DNA from 3 places in the Allorhizobium sp. Av2 genome. Region 3 is predicted to be linked to each of the others. Evidence: predicted binding sites of a transcription regulator. Region 3 holds the regulator's gene; each other region holds the start of a gene.
What was found. The regulator PhoB, encoded in region 3, activates phosphate uptake and scavenging genes when phosphate is short. The targets are predictions, from matches to a motif close to TGTCATNNANCTGTCAT.

Region 1 (6,426 bases), 1.7 Mb from region 3:
CTTTCACTAGTTTTAATATTTATTGTTTTCGGATCGTTTTCCAAGTGTAAATTTCCAAATCCTGCCATTTTATCCATTCCAGAAAATACGAAATAGTTTTTTAATTCCTGCCCTCTTAATATAATATTGATCTACTACAAGAGAAAACTTGACCATGAATGTCATGCATATCGCATCGAAAAATCCCGCCCAACAGCTGGTTATCGCGGGAGGATTTGCAATATTTCTGGCATTGACGATCTGGTCCGAGGTTGCAAACTGGACGGCCCAGGTGTCGCGGATGAATTCTTATCTCGCGCAAACGGCAAGAGCGATTGCCCAGCACACAGACGACGTCATCGAAGTGGCCAAGCAACCTTTGGCCGGGCTGGTCTTCGAAGTGCAGGAAAACAACAGCAAAAGCGTTTTGCAGAGCCTGGACCTGGTTCGCAGGATGCGCGAGCTTATCAAGACGTCACCCTATTTGCGCAGCTTGGCCTATATCGGCCCGGATGGCCGGCTGATTGAGTCGACCTCCGATCCATTTTCATCGGGTCTCGATCTTTCCAGCCGCAGTTATTTCAAGATCCATCAAACCTCCGAGGAACTGCAACCGCTTGTCGATGGACCCTATCAAAGTCCGTCGGTCAAAGACTGGTTTATTACCTTGTCCCAGCGGATGAATGATGATCGGGGGCAATTTGCGGGCATCATGGTGGCGACCATTGATGTCGAGAGCTTCATCCGGTTTTTCCGGAGTTTCAACATGCTGGACAACAGTGCCTTCGCAATGATGGATGGTGCTGGCCGCGTTCTGGTGCGTGCGCCCCTGGATGCGACGGCCATGGGCACCAGCATTGCCGATTCAGCTTTGTACCGAAACGCTATTTCGACAAGCAACATTGGAAATTTTCAATATACATCGCGATTTGACGGCATATTGAGAACCTCTGGCTATTATAAAAGCAGCAATACACAGATCACTGTGCTTGTGGCTGTCTCCAAAAAAGCTATTCTGTGGTATTGGATAGACATCAGCAAACCCAGATGGATCTGTTTTATCGTCGCATTGATGGTCGCATGCGCGTTGGGCATCCGCTTGAGACGGCAATGGGCATTGAAGCGTCGCGACGAGATGATTATTGCCGCACGGGAAGCGGAGTTTCGCCTGATTGCCAATGCCTCATCCGACTTGATCGAAAAACTGGATGACAACGGTATCCGAGAATATGTTTCGGCAGCCGCCAAATCTGTTCTCGGCGTGGAGGCCGATACGATCGTCGGACGCAGCGTGTTGGACGAATACGATGCCGACGCCCGGCAATACTGGTCTGAGGCGCTGGCCAACATTGCCGCCGGTTCTTCAATCGAACGGCTTGTCTTCCCCAGAATAAAAAAAGACGGTGAGATCGCCTGGCTGGAAACCGTGATAACCCGGGTTCGCAGCTTCGATGTCAGCAGCGGCATGGTTGCCGTAACCAGGGACGTCACAAGTCAAAGGCTTTTGCAGGAAGAGCTGGATCGGCTTGCCAACACGGATGAATTGACGCAGCTTTCCAACAAACGTCACTTCAACAGGCAGCTGAAAAGTCTTTCCGCCGAGGCACGGATGGTGGGCACTCCCCTTTCACTGCTTGTCGTTGATGTCGATAAATTCAAGCTGTTCAACGATACCTATGGTCATCTGCCGGGTGATAATTGCCTGCGGAAAATTTCGACCGAAATCGCCGCTGCAATCCGTCCGGGAACGGATCTTGCCGCGCGCTACGGTGGAGAGGAAATCGTCATCCTGCTGCCGGGAAAAACCGCAAGCCAGGCACGCCAAGTAGGCGAGGAGATCCGCCAACGGATCGCCGACCTGGGGATAATCCACCAGAAAAACCTGCCCTGGGGGCATGTGACCATCAGCATCGGCGTTGCCGAACAATCACCTGAGCATGATGAAACAGATGAAGCACTGTTTGTGAAAGCCGATAAATGCCTCTACACAGCTAAAAATTCCGGTCGCAATAAAGTCGTCTCTTTTGATGAGAATTTGTCAGTCGCGGCGGCCTGAGGCCGTCGCTACTCATTTTCAATATCTCGAGCCTCTGATGTATGTGAGGTATTCACGTCGGGGATGCGTGAGCATCTTCCATGGCTGTTTCGGTTATTTTCCCTACTACCATTCAGGCTTGTGATGGGCGTGCCAGTGCTTGGCAATATCAAGGCGGGTCGGCGTCCAGACCTTGTCATGGGACAGCACGTAATCCAGAAAGCGCTTTAGCGCGGCGGCCCGGCCCGGGCGGCCAACCAACCGGCAATGCAGGCCGACGGACATCATTTTCGGCGCGCCCTCTGCGCCTTCCTGATAGAGCGTGTCGAAGGCATCCTTCAGATAGGTGAAAAACTGGTCGCCGGAGTTGAAGCCCTGCGGCGTGGCAAACCGCATGTCGTTGGTTTCCAGCGTATAGGGAATGATCAGAAACGGTTTACCGTTAAGATCCGGCACCCAGAAAGGCAGGTCATCGGAATAATTGTCGGAGGAATAGAGAAAACCGCCCTCCTCCATCACCAGCCGCAGCGTGTTGTCGGAAGGCTTGCCCTGATACATGCCATAGGGCCGCTCCCCCGTCACCTCGGTATGCAGGCGCACGGCGTCCAGAATATGCTGACGCTCAACCTCCTCGGGGAAATCCTTATATTCCAACCAGCGATAGCCATGGCTGGCGATTTCCCAGCCCGCCTCTTTCATCGCCACTACCGCGTCCGGGTTGCGGGCCATGGCCAGCGTGACGCCATAGACCGTCACCGGTATATTGAGGGCCGTGAACATCCGATGCAGACGCCAGAAGCCAGCACGAGACCCGTATTCATAGATGGATTCCATGTTCAGGTTGCGCTGACCGGGCCATGCCGCCGCACCAACGATTTCCGACAGCAGATTTTCGGAGGCCGGGTCGCCGTCGAGGATACAGCTTTCGCCCCCCTCCTCATAATTGATGACGAACTGTACCGCCACACGCGCTTCTCCCGGCCAGCGGGGATCGGGGGTATGGCGACCATAGCCGATGAGATCGCGGGGGTAAGTTTCAGTCTTCATAGCTGCTACCTTCTGGTCTTGTGACAAGAAACGGTAAGCAACCCTGCCCTTTTTGTCGAGAGGGCATACAGCATCGTGAGATCAGGCGATCTTGCGCGCCGAGACCCGCCCCATCGGATGCAGCGAATGCACCACCAGTGGTGCTCCGGGCTCACGCTCGATAAACAGCGCCAGATTGGCAAACACGACAGGGTTTTGCAGCAGCGGCGCGAAATAGTGAGTCGCCGCCTGATGAAGGCGATCGCGGTGGCTGAGCGGCAACGGCCCGGTCAGGGGCATGTAGAAACGATATTCGTCCAGCACATGCGGATCGCCCCAGCGGTAGAGATTGGCAAATTGCGGCGCGCTGAGACGTTCGGGCGCCATGCGCTCAATTTCGGCATCACTGAGCGGCGCGCGGAACCGGTCGAAATTCTGCACCACCAGCGCCGCCACCCGATCCAGCTGGTTGGACGGATAGGTTAAAGTCAGACCGCAAAAATCACCGAGCTTTGCCACTTCCAGTCCCGGCAGCGTGAAAGGCTCGACAATACCGGCAAAATGCATCAACTCACGCAACAACTGGGCTTCACTGACCTCCGGATGCAGCGCGAATGGCGCTTTCAGGCAGCCATGGAACCCATTTCGACGCGGCAAGGCCGTATGAAAGGCAATCTCGTGCAGGCCAAGACCTGCCAGTCCCGGATGTTCGACCGGTTCATCGGAATAGACATTGCGTCCCAGCCAGCTGGCGGCTGCAAGCGACAGCGGGTCACGCGCAGAGGGTGTATAGCAAATCGAATATCGCATGCGGGTGGCCTCCGGCAGCGACGGGCGTCTGCAAAGACGCGCCAGGAGCGCTGCAAATCTTCTTAAGTTCTGCATTACGGCATGCTGGACCAAACTGATCCTGTCGCACACACCCTTGGCCCCAATGGATTTGTGGATTTATGCAACACATTCAAATCGATACAACGCCGTGCCTGCATTCTGCCAAACGCATGGCGCTGTCATGCAAAACAATCGAATCGACCATGACCGATAGCCCGCATGAGCAGTCAGATAGGGGATTTGCATGACACTATGACGAAAGTGACCGAGCATCAGGTTCACTTTTTACGCGAGATCACAGGAGGGTGATGAGAAGCGACCTCGCACGACGCAAGGCTCGACGCTTGAAATATTTATTAAGAGAATATTAAGGCCGGTTTATCAACCGACCGGGTTTTCCAACGGCGGTTCCACGGTTTTATCAGGGACACGGGAGGCGATCTGCAGATGATGGGCAAGCGTAAAACCATCCGGCATATCAAGCTCTGCACCGAAAATCAGCCGTAACGCCTGCTGCGCCAGGCTATGCGCCAGCCCGAAGCTGATCTTGAAACCGCCAGTCAGTGCAATCAGCCTGGGATGATCGGGATGCGGTCCAACCATGGGATCGCGGTCTATCGACTTGGGCCGCAGCCCCGCCCAGCGCTCCACCACCGGGGCGTCGCCCAGCATCGGCACCAGCCTGCGGGCCTTGGCAATCAGGGTTTCCAGCAGGTCATCAGTGGTCAAGGGCGCATCCCAGCGGTTTTCGCTGGTGCTGCCAATCGCCACATGCCCACCCTCATGTGGCACGGCATAAATGCCGTCCAGATAGACCAGCGGCAGCGCAGGATCGACATCGGCCTTCAGCAATGCCGCCTGCCCCTTGACCGCCATGCCGAGCGGCAGCACACCGGTCGGGCTGAAACCATCCAGCAGTGGAAAACTCCCGACGCCAGCTGAAACGATCACATGGCCGAAGGCAATCCGGCTTGTATCCGACAATTCAGCCCATTGCCGAGCCGGATCGATGGCACTGACTGCCGAACCCTCGATGATCCGGCAGCGCGGCGATGCAACAAGGGCCGCCTTCAGCGCCGCCGTCAAGCCGCGCGGCGACACCCGCGCCGCCAGCGTGTCATGCACCAGACCGGCTTGCGTGACAGAACTATCCGGCCAGCCATCACCAGCCGGGGAGTTGTCGATAACCTTCCAGGCAAATTGCCGATCTGCGGTTTTCCAGGCGGTTTCGGCGTCTTTTTCGTGCCGCTTGGCAATCACCCGCAGATGCGGCTTTGGCAAGGGCATCAGCCGCCCGGACCGGCGATAGCCCACAGCAATCCCTGTTTCCGTCTCAAGCCGCAATGCTTCTGTTTCCAGTGCCAGCAGCGCATCGAACTGAAACTGCTTCTTGCGATCCCATTTGTCCGGCATATAGGGCATGAGTGCGCCCAGCAGCCCGCCACTGGCGCCACCGGCCACCCGACCGCCATCGACCAGAACCACATTCAGCCCGGCCAGAACCGCAAAGCGCGCCGCCCACAGGCCCATGATGCCGCCGCCGACCACCAGAAGATCTGCCGCGAGGGTATTGGACGCGCCTTTGAGGGACAAGTGTTGACCGGAGACCGAAGCCGTCCTATCGCCTGTCTTCATGACCCACTCCACTTCCAATCCCGATCCGATGCCTGACGCCGAAACGGCTGACACCCAGCCGCTGAGCTGGCAGGACGGCGATATGCCCTATTCCACCGCGTTTGGCGACCATTTTTACTGCCAGACCGATGGCCGCCTGGAATGCGGCCATGTTTTCCTCGCGGGCAATGAATTGCCGCAGCGCTGGATCAACGCATCTTCGTTCCGCATCGGCGAACTGGGTTTCGGCACCGGGCTAAACGCCATGGAAACCTGGCGCCAGTGGCAGGCAACGCGCATGCCGAGCGGACATCTGACCTTCATATCCTTTGAGCTTTATCCGATGGCGCGCGCCGATATCGACCGCGCCCTGTCGCGCTGGCCGCAAATCGATGCAGAGCGGCAAGGCTTGCTGGCGCTGTGGCCGGATGAGCCCCAAGGTCAAGTCCAGCTCGACCTCGACGCCCAGACCCGGTTGATCGTGGTTTGCGGCGACGCGCTGGCCTCGCTGCAAGCCTGGAGCGACCCCTTCGACGCCTGGTATCTCGATGGCTTTGCCCCGTCCCGCAACAGCGCCATGTGGTCGCTGGATCTGATGACCCGGCTCTATCAGCTGACATCATCCGGTGGCCGCTTCGCCACCTATGCCGCTGCCGGTTTCGTACGCCGCAACCTGATCGAGGCGGGCTTTACCGTGGAGCGACGCCCGGGCTTTGCCGGCAAACGGGAAATGCTATGCGGGTCGAAGACCGAGCCGTCATGATTTCAGATACGCTGTCATCGACCGGATCGGTCCCACGGTCACAATGCCGTCTGCCTCGCACCGAGGTCCTCTGCCAGGGCCTGTGGCTGCGTCACCGCTGCGGCCCCCCCTAACCAATAGGCAATGCAGTCCTGGAGACGGTCGGGACTGACAGGCTTGAGGACGAGATCATCAAGAC
Region 2 (6,426 bases), 770 kb from region 3:
TCGAACTCAGCGATGTTGTGCCGTCCATGGCCGGTCCAAAGCGTCCGGAAGGCCGTTTGGCGCTGGAAACCATTGCACCAAACTTCGCAACCGCTCTGGAAGGCGATTACAAGAAGCCCGGCCAGCTGACTAACCGTTACGCGGTTGAAGGCACCGACTTCGACCTCGGCCATGGCGATGTGGCGATTGCCGCCATCACCTCCTGCACCAACACCTCCAACCCGAGCGTGTTGATTGCCGCTGGCCTGCTGGCCCGCAATGCTGTTGCCAAGGGTCTGAAGTCCAAGCCTTGGGTCAAGACCTCGCTGGCACCGGGAAGCCAAGTTGTTGGCGAATACCTGTCCAAGTCCGGCTTGCAGGTTTCTCTGGATGCACTCGGCTTCAACCTCGTTGGTTTCGGCTGCACCACTTGCATCGGTAACTCTGGCCCGCTGCCAGCGCCGATCTCCAAGACCATCAACGACAAGGGCCTGATCACCGCTGGCGTATTGTCGGGCAACCGTAACTTTGAAGGCCGTATCTCGCCGGACGTTCAGGCCAACTATCTGGCATCTCCGCCGCTGGTTGTTGCTTACGCGCTGGCCGGTTCGGTTCAGAAGGACCTGACCACCGAGCCTCTGGGCGAAGATCAGGACGGCAATCCCGTGTTCCTTCGGGATATCTGGCCGACCTCCAAGGAAATCCAGGAATTCATCCTGAAATACGTCACGCGCGAGCTGTATGAAAGCAAGTATGCGGACGTGTTCAAGGGTGATGAAAACTGGCAGGCCGTGCAGATCCCTGCTGGCCAGACCTATGCCTGGGACGACAACTCGACCTATGTGCAGAACCCGCCTTACTTCGTGGGTATGGGCAAGAGCGGCTCTGGTCTCAAGAACATCACCAATGCGCGCGTCCTTGGTCTGTTTGGCGACAAGATCACCACCGACCATATCTCGCCGGCTGGCTCCATCAAGGCGGCGTCGCCGGCTGGCGCCTATCTGCTGGACCATGGCGTTGGCGTGGCGGACTTCAACCAGTACGGCACCCGTCGCGGCAATCACGAAGTGATGATGCGCGGTACCTTCGCCAATATCCGCATCCGTAACCACATGCTCGGCCCGAACGGCAAGGAAGGTGGCTACACCATCCATTATCCGTCCAAGGAAGAGATGTCGATTTACGATGCGGCCATGCAGTACAAGGCCGAGGGCGTTCCGCTGGTGATCTTTGCAGGCGTCGAATACGGCAACGGTTCCTCGCGTGACTGGGCTGCCAAGGGCACCAACCTGCTCGGCGTGCGCGCCGTGATCGCCCAGTCGTTCGAGCGTATCCACCGCTCCAACCTGGTCGGCATGGGTATCGTACCTTTCTGCTTCGAGGACGGCACCACTTGGGCCAGCCTCAACCTGAAGGGCGACGAAACCGTGACGATCGAAGGCCTCGAAGGCGAGATCAAGCCACGCGAGAAGAAGATCGCCAAGATCACCTATGCCGATGGCACAGTGAAGGATCTGCCGCTGATCTGCCGCATCGATACGCTTGACGAAGTGACCTACGTGAACAACGGTGGCATCTTGCAGACCGTTCTGCGCGATCTGGCCGCTTAATCCGGTCGATTCCTATTGAAAATAACAGCCGCCGGCGCAAATGCCGGCGGCTTTTTTGTTTTCTCTTCGCTTCAAGGTTGCTCTCACCCCAACGTGACTTGGTGTTGAAGTAGGTCCTGTTTATCCTCTCAATCCATGAGCAGACAGATCAGCGGTGTGGCGATGCTTAAGACCAGGTTCATGTGACCGGTTTAAACTGCTTTGACATGTTCATGCAGTATGGACAGCGTAAGCCGGGCCGGCTGCAAGGACTTGCTGCAAAGGGGCGGCGGAACCGAGCAGCATCGGGTTAGCGGCTCTAGACGCTTGGACTGCGATCATCGGCGCGATGCCGTGCTATTGTGGCCGGGCTTTAAGAGTTGAATAAAGGGGAGGGTTGAAAAATGGGGCAGTATCGGTGGTTTCGATGAAGGTTACGGCAATCCCTGGAAAAGGCCTCCTTATGGCCCTGATGATGTGCCTGGCAGGGGCCTCAACCGTCAAGGCTGAGGACGCGCGTTTGCCAAAGGGGGTTGTCGAGCTTTTTACGTCGCAGGGCTGCGTGTCCTGCCCACCCGCCGACCGTGCTTTTGAAGCGCTCGCCAAACAGCCTGACGTGATCGCACTGGCCTACCATGTCGATTACTGGAACTACCGCGGTTGGACCGATACGCTCGGGTCCCCTGGCAATACCGCCCGCCAATATGCTTATGCGCGAAGCTTTGGTAGGAGCGGTGTCTATACGCCCCAGGCTGTGGTCAATGGCACGATGCAGATGAAGGGCACCGATGCGACGACGCTTTCGGGAAAACTGGATGGGCTGCGGGCCAGTGGCAATGGCCTGTCGGTCAAGGTCGATGCAGCCATCCAAGGCGACGCACTGTCGGTGTCGATCGGGAGTGGGCAAGGCCGCGCCGATGTGGTCGTCGTCTATTTCAAGCGTCGAAAAGATGTCGAGGTTCTAAAGGGTGAAAACAAGGGTCAGCGCATGACCTATTGGAACAGCGTCAGCGACATCCAATCTGTTGGCATGTGGCATGGCGATAGTTTGAAACTGACCCTGCCATCCAAGGTCCTGCGCAGCAATGATTGTGATGGATTTGCAGTCTTGCTTCAGTCTTCGACGCAAAATGGAGAGCCTGGCCGTATCGTCGGGGCAGCGATGGTAATGGCTCAATCCGCAGGAAATGAGAGCGCTAAGCAACTCAATCCATGATCGGCAGACAATCCGCACGCATAGGATCACATGTGTCACATGCAATCCTGTGGCTTCAGCGGGTCCGGCCGGGAACATTGGGGGGCTGGGGGTAAGGGGTCAATGCGCCAGACCGGACCCTTGACGCTGACGCGTCAACTGAAGACGGTGCAATCTCGTCTGCAATTGGGGCGCTGTTTTGACCGAAATACGGCGAAGGAAAAAAACCTTCCGAAATGGTGCAGGTTGAGCTTTTTGGCGCAAACGGCTTACGCAGTTACGCTCTTGCAATTTGATGCCTGTCAGGCAAACTGTCACCGGCTTGTCATGAAAAGCACGAAGGAGCCCCAATGACCGATCAGCCGGATTTACCTCGTGAAGTCCCGCCCGTCACTCCTGAAACTGGCCAGCGCCCTGGCAACAGATCTTCTCCCGTGGTGGATCTTAGGGATTACAAGCAGAATCTCGATCCGCTGCCGGTCACTTTTCATCGTACGGAATTGGACGCGATCTTATGGGTCTATGGCCGAATGGTCGGGGAAGGCGAGTGGCGCGATTACGCGCTCGACCATCTGAAAGACAAGGCGGTGTTTTCCGTTTTCAAGCGCTCTGGTGAAATGCCCCTGTATCGGATCGAGAAAAATCCGAAGCTTGCGGCAAAGCAGGGGGCTTTTTCGGTGGTCAATACCCACGGAATGATTTTGAAACGTGGGCATGACCTGCGTCAGGTGCTGAAAGTGTTCGACAAAGTTTTGAAACTGGTCGAGTAGAGCGTCCTCACCCTTTGAACAGGCTGCCGGGATAGGTTTTTTCGTCGGGCAGGGTTTGGTTACCCTCGCCAAGCGCGCGTTGCATGAAAACGGTGTCGAGCCAGGTTCCGTGTTTGAAGCCGGAGCCATCGATACCTCCGGCATGGTAAAATCCCAGACTGCGGTGGACGCCGATCGAGGCGGGATTAGCGCCGCCGATCACGGCGATCATCTGCCGGAAACCCAGTGCCGTGCATTGCGCCACAAGATCGGCCAACAGCGCCTTGCCGATCCCCTTGCCCTGGGCTGCCTCTGCCAGATAAATCGAATCCTCCACCAGAAAGCGATAGGCGGGTCGAGTGCGAAAGGCCGAGGCATAGGCATAGCCGAGCAGGCTGCCGTCACCATCCTCCGCGACGATATAGGGATAGGATTGAGAGGTAATCGTTTCCATCCGGTGCGCCATCTCAGCCTCGTCGGGTGGCGTGATTTCATAGCTTGCCTTTCCGGTCAGAATGGCATGCCTGTAAATCTTGGTGATGCGGGGGATGTCGGCTGGGGTGGCTGCGCGGATTTGCACGGGCATGGGACTTTCTACGCTGAGAAACAGTGTAGATTCCCGTCTTGCATAGCCAGACGCTTCCGGCAAGACGGCGCATGAAAAAGGGCGACCCGAAGGCCGCCCTAATGTGATCCTGTTGCTGGTATCCGCCGGTTAGCGACGGTCGCCCATGAAGCGCAGCATGAACAGGAACAGGTTGATGAAGTCGAGGTAAAGGGTCAGCGCACCCAGGATAGCCTTGCGGCCAGCCGTATCGGCACCATCCTGCTCGAAATACATTTCCTTGATCTTCTGCGTGTCGTAGGCGGTCAGGCCTGCGAAGATAACGACGCCGATAGCCGAAACAGCAAAGGCGAGCGCCGAGGACTGCAGGAAGATGTTGACCAGCGAAGCGATGATCAGGCCGAACAGGCCCATGATCAGGAACGAACCCATCGCGCTCAGGCTACGCTTGGTGGTGTAGCCATACAGCGACAGGGCGCCGAACGAAGCAGCCGTGACGAAGAAGGTCTGCACCACGCTCTGGCCGGTATAGATCAGCAGGATAGACGACAGCGACAGGCCGACCAGACCGGCATAGACCAGGAAGGTGGTGCGGGCCGCCGATACGCTCATCGACTGGATCTTGAAGCTCAGGAAAAATACCAGACCGATAGGAGCCAGCATGATCACCCACTTCAGCGGGCTACCGTAAATGGCAGCGCCAAGGCTGGTGAGCAAAATGCCGTTGCCGAACTGTCCGACGGCCTGCGATGGGTCGGTCGTGGTGGCAAGCATGGCGATCACGTAAGCCGCAACGCCGGTAATCGCCAGTCCAAGACCCATCAGGTTATAGACCTTCAGCATGTAGCTGCGCAGGCCTTGGTCGATCATCTCGGCCGAACCTACCCCAGTACGCGCCTGATAATTGCGAAAATCAGACATGGTTTCCTCTCATTAAGCCCCGGATTGTTCACGGTGCGGGACAGTGTCCCAAGCGCCGCTGCGGGGCTCCAGCATGCGTAGCGTCAATATGGGAGCAATAACGCTATAGAACAAGGGCTTTTGCGTTAAACCTCGGTAATGTAGCCCATGGTCATCCAGTTCGGTTAACGGCCAAGGCCCCATCCCTGTCAGAGTTCTCGCAGAACCGGCGCTGCCTTCTGCCCCAGAACCCGCCATGTTCCGGCAAGGCCGATGCCGATCGTCGTCACCAGCGCCAGCGCGACTGTGGAAACGGCGACCCCGGGCAGGAAGCTGGCGGGCAGTTTCATGATCTGGCTGACCACATACCAACCGGCAACGCTTCCGGCCAGCAGCGCGAAAATCGCCGTGGCAAGGCCAAGCAGCAGATATTCGTAGGTAAAGGCGCGGATCAGCATTGGCCGCGTTGCTCCCAGCGTTTTCAGCACCACCGCATCATGGGTACGGCCCCGATTGCCTGCTGCAAGCGCACCCGACAGCACCAGAACGGAGGAAATGAGGGCGATGGCGGCGGCGGCCCGGATGGCAACGGCCAACTGGCCGACCAGCGAATTCACCATATCCAGCGCATCCTTGACCCGCACGCTGGTAATGGTGGGATAGGCCTTGGTGACGGCACGCAGGATGCTTGCCTCCTGCTGCGGGGTGGCGGATGGTTCGGTCAGGGTGGCGATCCAGGCATGGGGTGCGCCAGCAAAGGTATTGGGCGAAAACACCATGACGAAATTGATCGACAGGGATTGCCAATCCACCTTGCGGAAATTGGCGATTTTCGCGGTGATGGTGCGCCCAAGCACATTGACGGTTACCGTATCGCCCAGTTTCAGGCCCAGTTCGCCTGCTTCCTGGGCGGAGAATGACACCAGCGGTTCTCCCTTGTAATCTGGTGTCCACCATTGGCCCTCGGTCACCGTGGCATTTTTCGGCAGGTCGGTGGCATAGGTAATGCCCCGGTCGCCGCGCAGGACCCAACGGCCCTGCGGCGGCACGTTCATCTTGGCCACGTCCTGGCCATTGAAGGCGGTGATTCGTCCACGCAACATCGGCACTTCAACGACCTGCCCCTGCGGCGCCTCACGGGCAATGATCTGACGGAAATCATCGAGCTGGTCGCGCTGGATATCGACGAAAAAGAAATTCGGGGCTTTTTCAGACAGCGTTCCAGTGAGATTACGCCGCAGATTGCCGTCGATCATCGACAGCGTCACCAAAAGTGCAAGGCCAAGGCCAAGCGACAGAATGACCGAGGGCGTCAGCGCGCCGGGCCGATGGATATTGCCGACCGCCAGGCGAAGCGCAGGCGAGGGAAGCCGAGGGCTTTTCCGGGCAAGCGCTGAGACGCCATAAGCGACCAGCCGCAGCACTACGAAGCTGGCGGCCATGGCAATC
Region 3 (6,426 bases):
TCTGCTCCGACTGGCGAAAATAGAAACCGGCAATGTCTTCCAGCGAGGAGCCATCCAGCGGCACGATGCCCTGATAGGGCTGCATGTAATTGCCCTGATCGATGGTAAAGGCCAGGATGCCCGCGCCAAGCAGGTCGGTCGGTGTCGATTTGCCGTCCGCCAGTGCCTGCGCCAATCGCTCTTCGTCAAAGCGGGCATAGGCACGGACATTTTCCGGCGTGGCAAAATCACAGACCAGCAAATCGACCGGGCCATCGCTCTTGGTCTGCACGATGAACTTGCCTTCGAATTTCAGCGAGGTACCGATCAGCACCGTCAGCGCAATCGCCTCGGCCAGCAGGCGGGCAACAGCCGGTGGATAGTCATGCCGATCCAGGATGGTGTTGAGCAAAGGCCCAAGCTGGACCGCGCGGCCCCGCACATCCAGACCATCGACCTGGAAGGGCACGACCCGGTCATCGCCGGCAAAGCCGAACTCGCCCAACGCGCTCAATTTGTCTGTCATGGCACAACTCCTGGCACGAATGCATCCCTGGATGAATGCAGGGCAACGCCATGCATCTACCGCACGGCGCTGCAATCTAAAATGACTGCATGACGATTATTTGGTCAAGGTAGGTTCACAGCGACCTGTCCGAACCGAGGAAAAGCCCATGCCTCGAAACAAGACGGACAAATGGTATCTTACCGCTTCAAGATCAAGCGGTAAAATTGCGCATCAGCCATGCTCTCGCAATCTCGCGGGGCAGCGCATCCTGCAACCCCGCTATTTAAGGCTTTCAACAGCCTGAAACCGTCAAACCGCGCCAAAGCACCAGGCGAGAATGGACTTCTGGGCATGCAGCCGGTTTTCCGCCTCGTCGAACACGACCGATTGTGGCCCGTCGATCACTTCATCGGTCACTTCTTCCCCGCGATGAGCGGGTAAGCAGTGCATGAACAATGCATCGGGCTTTGCCTGCTTCATCAGGGCGGGATTGACCTGGAAGGGCTGGAATACGTTATGGCCGCGTGCCTTGTGCTCCAGGTTCATCGATACCCAGGTATCGGTGATCACGGCATCGGCACCGGTCACGGCCCGGTCGGCATCATGGCACAGCATAATCTCGCCGCCATTGTTGCGCGCCCAGTTGAGGATCTGGTCTTCCGGCTCAGAGCCCATTGGCACTGCCATGTTCATCCGGTAGCCGAAGCGGGCCGCCCCTTCCACCAGCGAATGCAGGACATTGTTGCCATCACCCGTCCAGGCCAGCGTCTTGCCCCGGATCGGGCCGCGATGTTCCTCGATGGTCATGATGTCAGCCATGATCTGGCAGGGATGGGTCAGGTCGGTCAACGCATTGATCACCGGAACAGTGGCGTGCTCGGCCAGTTCCAGCAGGCGGTTGTGATCGGTGGTGCGGATCATGATCGCGTCGACATAGCGCGACAGAACCTTGGCGGTATCGCCAATCGTCTCGGCGCGGCCAAGCTGCATTTCCGTGCCGGACAAAAACAGCGTCTCGCCGCCCAGTTGTCGCATGCCGACATCGAAGGAGACGCGGGTGCGGGTCGATGGCTTTTCGAAGATCATCGCCAGCATCTTGCCGGCCAGCGGCTTATCCGCTGTTCCGGCCCGGGTCCTGGTCTTGCGCTGATGGGCGTCGGACAGAATAGAGTGAAGGTCCTCGGACGTCATGGCCGAGAGATCGAGGAAGTGTTTCGGGGATGCCATGGTGTTACCTGTCGTTCATGCCTGAGCGATTTTGAGGGCGGCCTGCACGGACAAGGCCTCTGCGGCCTGTTCGATGCGCTTGAGGCCTTCTCGGGCCTGTTCGGCAGTCAGCGTCAGAGGCGGAAGCAGGCGGATGACGTTATCACCAGCCGGAACGCCCAGGATATGCTCGTGGCGCATTGCATGCAGCAGTTCGGAGGATGGCACCGCAGCCTTGATGCCGAGCATCAGGCCTTCGCCGCGCACGTCTTCGATCACGCCTGGAAAACGGTCTTTCAGACCGGCCAGACCCTGGCGGAAGACCAGAGCTACATCGCGGACATTTTGCAGGAAGTCATCGGCCAGAACCAGATCGAGAACGGCATTGCCGACCGCCATGGCCAGCGGGTTGCCGCCATAGGTCGTGCCGTGCACGCCAGCCGTCATGCCGGACGCAGCCTCGTCTGTGGCAAGGCAGGCACCGAACGGAAAGCCGCCGCCGATACCCTTGGCCACCGCCATGATATCGGGGGTGAGGCCAGCCCATTCATGGGCAAAGAACTTGCCCGTCCGGCCAACGCCCGACTGCACTTCGTCGAGAATGAGCAGCAGGCCCTTTTCGTCGCAGATTGCCCGCAATTCACGCAGGAACTCGGTCCCGACGACGCGGATACCGCCTTCGCCCTGGATCGGTTCGATCAGCAATGCAGCCGTGCTGTCGGTAATCGCCGCCTTCAAGGCGTCGAGGTCGCCGAACGGCACCTGGTCAAAGCCGGGCGCCTTGGGGCCGAAGCCTTCAAGATATTTTTCCTGGCCGCCCGCCGCGATGGTGGCGATGGTGCGGCCATGAAAGGCACCCTCGAACGTGATGATATGGAATTTTTCCGGATGGCCCTTGCTATAGTGATAGCGGCGAGCCGTCTTGATGGCGCATTCCAGCGCTTCAGCACCGGAATTGGTGAAGAATACCTTGTCGGCAAATGTCGCCTCGACCAGCCTTGCGGCCAGGCGTTCCTGGCCGGGAACTTCGTAAAGGTTCGAAAGATGCCAGACTTTCTCCGCCTGGCTTTTCAACGCCTCGACGAGATGCGGATGCGAATGGCCGCAGGACGTCACGGCGACGCCGCCGGCAAAGTCGAGATATTGCTCGCCTGTTTCAGTATAAAGCCACGGGCCCTCGCCTCGCTCGAAACGCAGCGGCGCACGTGAAAACGTGTTGAACAGCGGCGTTGATGTCTGAGCCATGACGGAAAATCCTTTCGAGCGGCTTTTTGAAGTCTGAACGATGTTGCATGCCAACCACCGAAAAACCGGTGGAAAAATCAAAAATGCCGCCTTTCGGCGGCATTTGCACTATTCCGGCTTCCGCCAGCGTTGTCAACAAAACATAGGGGCAAAGGTATTGCAACCGGATCGTACCGAGATGTTCTTGGAAACCCTCTTGATGAGATCGCATCGATAAAAAATCGGTGGATAGCAAGTTGGGGAAAAGCCTGAAATTCGATTCACGATGATTCGGCGACTCTTGTCACGGAGTCAGGCTCACACTAGGTTAATGACGAATTACTACACTGCATGCGGCGGAAACAGTCACCGACAACACGAGGAAAGTTGGGTTCCGGAACCTTCTGGGACATGGATGATGGATTCCGCGTCAAGCGCGTGCACCAGGCGGAGATTGCGGCATGAACTGGACGGACGAGCGAGTTGAAAGACTCACGAAATTATGGGCCGAAGGCCTGAGCGCAAGTCAGATTGCGACACAGCTTGGCGGCGTCAGCCGGAATGCCGTGATTGGCAAGGTGCATCGGTTGTGCCTTCCGGGCCGCGCCAAGGCAGGCGGTCCTACTGCCACGCCAGCGCGCACACCCAAGCGGCCAGCACCGTCCACGCCCCGCGCACCGAACTTTGCCGCACGCACGCCTTCGAGCGCGCCGCGTCCAGCCGCGCGCACTGCTGCGGCGACCGCGCTGAACGACGATCTCGACATGGATGTCACCGAGAACATGGCTGTCCTGCCGGTTCTCAACACCACCATCCTGCCAGCCTCGCGCCGTCTGTCGCTGACAGACCTCACCGAGCGGACCTGCAAATGGCCGGTTGGCGACCCGATGACCGATGAGTTTCACTTCTGCGGCTGCGATAGCCAGGATAATTCGCCCTATTGCAAATATCACGCGAAGCTCGCCTACCAGCCGGTAAACGAGCGGCGCCGGGCTGCCGCTAACGCCCGCTGATCTCTGCCCGTGATCTCCGATCGCATGTCATAAAAAAAGCGAGCCGCCCGGCTCGCTTTTTTCGTTCCACTGGGTTTTCGGTCCATAAAAACCGTGCAGCGATCTTATGCTTCCATCGAATAGCCGGCGCCGCGCACCGTGCGGATCACGTCCTGCATATTGGAAAAGTTGAGCGCCTTGCGCAGCCGTCCGACATGGACATCGACCGTGCGCTCGTCCACGTAAATGTCATGGCCCCAGACGCCATCCAGCAGTTGAGAGCGGGAAAACACCCGGCCGGGTGAGGTCATCAGGAATTCCAGCAGCCGGAATTCGGTCGGGCCGAGGCGCACTTCGCGGCTCTTGCGATGGACACGGTGGGTTTCGCGATCAAGCTCGATATCGCCGCAGCGCAGCAGGCTGGACAGAACTTCCGGCTTGGCGCGGCGCAGCATAGCCTTGACACGGGCCATCAGTTCCGGCGTCGAGAAAGGCTTGACGACATAGTCGTCGGCACCGGTGGCAAGTCCACGCACCCGCTCGCTCTCTTCGCCGCGCGCCGTCAGCATGATGATCGGCAGGCGCTCGGTATCGGGCCGCATCCGCAGGCGGCGACATAGCTCAATGCCGGAAACACCCGGCAACATCCAATCGAGGATCAGCAGATCCGGTACCCGTTCCTGCAGGCGAAGCTCGGCTTCGTCTCCCCGCAGAATGGTTTCGACCTCATAGCCTTCAGATTCCAGATTATAACGCAAAAGGACGCTCAGGGCTTCTTCGTCTTCAACGACGGCAATTTTCGGCAGCATTCGATCCCATACCTTCAATGAGAGAGTCTTCCCGCAAGCCCTTCCTTGTCCGCTCTGGCGAAAAAGAACATGGCAATACGAGAATTTCGATGTTTACAGCATGTTTGCGCTTTATGATGGCGCTCTACTGTGACTGGAAGGCTGGCCTGTCGCCACAGGTCGAACCTTCGGGTGAAGCCCCCACCCCATTTGGCGTCAGACGCTGAGCTGTCCGATGCCAATCTCCGTCATGGTTTCATACCGGCAGCCATAGACCATGGCTCCTGGTATGCTTTTCTCTGATATCTCAAGATCTTGACACCTTGAGATATCAGCATGTCAGTCAACGCGAGGATGAGTCACTATCCTCGCACTGTCATCTCAATCGGCGACCCCGAAAGCGGTCGTCGTATCGTCCTTCGGGCGCTCGCCTTCGGGCTGTGCGCCAGTGGCCATGTAATAGATGGTCTCGGCGATATTGGTGGCATGGTCGCCGATACGCTCGATATTCTTGGCGCAGAACAGCAGGTGCGTGCAGGTGGTGATGTTGCGCGGATCTTCCATCATATAGGTCAGCAATTCGCGAAACAGCGAGGTGTAGATCGCATCGATCTCCTCATCGCGGTCGCGGATCGACTTGGCCTTTTCCGCCGAGCGGGTGGTATAGACATCCAAGACTTCCTTGAGCTGGGTCATCGCCAGTTCCGAAAGATGCTCAATGCCACGGGCCAGCTTGCGCGGCACGCCAGTGCCCTGCACCGCCATCACCCGCTTGGCATTGTTTTTGCCGAGATCGCCGACACGCTCCAGATCCGAAGCGATCCTGAGCGCACCGATGATTTCGCGCAGATCGGCGGCCATGGGCTGACGTTTTGCAATGGTGACAATTGCCTTGTCACCCACTTCACGCTCGGCATTGTCCATGATCACGTCGTCGGAGATCACCTTCTGGGCGAGGGCGGCATCGGAATTGACCAGGGCGCGAACGGATTCACCCACCATTTGCTCGGCCAGACCACCCATTTCCGAAATGCGGCGCATCAGATATTTCAGTTCCTCGTCAAAGGCGGTGTAGATATGCGCTGTCATGTTCTGATCCTTTAAAAAGATGCATTTTCAATCAACCGTCGGATCAGCCGAACCGGCCCATGATATAGTCCTGGGTCCGCTGGTCGTCCGGGTTGGTGAACATCTTGTCGGTATCGTTTTCCTCGACCAGCTGGCCGAGATGGAACATCGCCGTGCGTTGGGACACGCGGGCGGCCTGCTGCATCGAATGCGTGACGATGACGATGGTGAAATTGGCCCGCAATTCGTGGATCAGCTCTTCCACCTTGGCCGTTGCAATCGGGTCCAGGGCCGAGCAGGGCTCGTCCATCAGGATGACTTCGGGGCTGACGGCAATGGCGCGGGCAATGCACAGACGTTGCTGCTGACCGCCGGACAGGCCCGTTCCCGGCTCCTGAAGGCGATCCTTTGCTTCGTTCCAAAGACCGGCGCGCTGAAGGCTCTTTTCAACGATCTGGTCCATGTCCGCCTTGTTGCGGGCCAGACCATGGATGCGCGGGCCGTAGGCAATGTTTTCGTAGATCGACTTGGGGAAAGGGTTCGGCTTCTGGAACACCATGCCGACGCGGGCGCGAAGTTCCACCACGTCGATGGACGGATCGTAGATATCCATATTATCGAGAGTGATGAGGCCGGTGACCCGGCAATGATCGATGGTGTC

Region 1: the regulator PhoB is predicted to act here: its motif matches at 4,116-4,132, upstream of FS819_RS10960 (DUF1045 domain-containing protein).
Region 2: the regulator PhoB is predicted to act here: its motif matches at 3,076-3,092, upstream of FS819_RS15110 (DUF2794 domain-containing protein).

The regions. Positions count from the first base shown of each region.
Region 1 covers NZ_CP192696.1:2,292,861-2,299,286, forward strand. Annotated here, with positions in the region: gene FS819_RS10950 (sensor domain-containing diguanylate cyclase) at 155-2,035, shown strand; gene puuE (allantoinase PuuE) at 2,141-3,061, opposite strand; gene FS819_RS10960 (DUF1045 domain-containing protein) at 3,143-3,850, opposite strand; gene FS819_RS10965 (NAD(P)/FAD-dependent oxidoreductase) at 4,253-5,506, opposite strand; gene mnmC2 (tRNA (5-methylaminomethyl-2-thiouridine)(34)-methyltransferase MnmC2) at 5,505-6,248, shown strand; gene FS819_RS10975 (PAS-domain containing protein) at 6,287-6,426, opposite strand, start outside.
Region 2 covers NZ_CP192696.1:3,222,248-3,228,673, reverse strand. Annotated here, with positions in the region: gene acnA (aconitate hydratase AcnA) at 1-1,589, shown strand, start outside; gene FS819_RS15115 (DUF1223 domain-containing protein) at 1,996-2,784, shown strand; gene FS819_RS15110 (DUF2794 domain-containing protein) at 3,114-3,533, shown strand; gene FS819_RS15105 (GNAT family N-acetyltransferase) at 3,541-4,098, opposite strand; gene FS819_RS15100 (Bax inhibitor-1/YccA family protein) at 4,228-4,998, opposite strand; gene FS819_RS15095 (ABC transporter permease) at 5,187-6,426, opposite strand, start outside.
Region 3 covers NZ_CP192696.1:129,897-136,322, forward strand. Annotated here, with positions in the region: gene FS819_RS00645 (Hsp33 family molecular chaperone) at 1-505, opposite strand, end outside; gene argF (ornithine carbamoyltransferase) at 797-1,714, opposite strand; gene FS819_RS00655 (aspartate aminotransferase family protein) at 1,730-2,938, opposite strand; gene FS819_RS00660 (GcrA family cell cycle regulator) at 3,379-3,930, shown strand; gene phoB (phosphate regulon transcriptional regulator PhoB) at 4,035-4,718, opposite strand; gene phoU (phosphate signaling complex protein PhoU) at 5,079-5,786, opposite strand; gene pstB (phosphate ABC transporter ATP-binding protein PstB) at 5,830-6,426, opposite strand, start outside.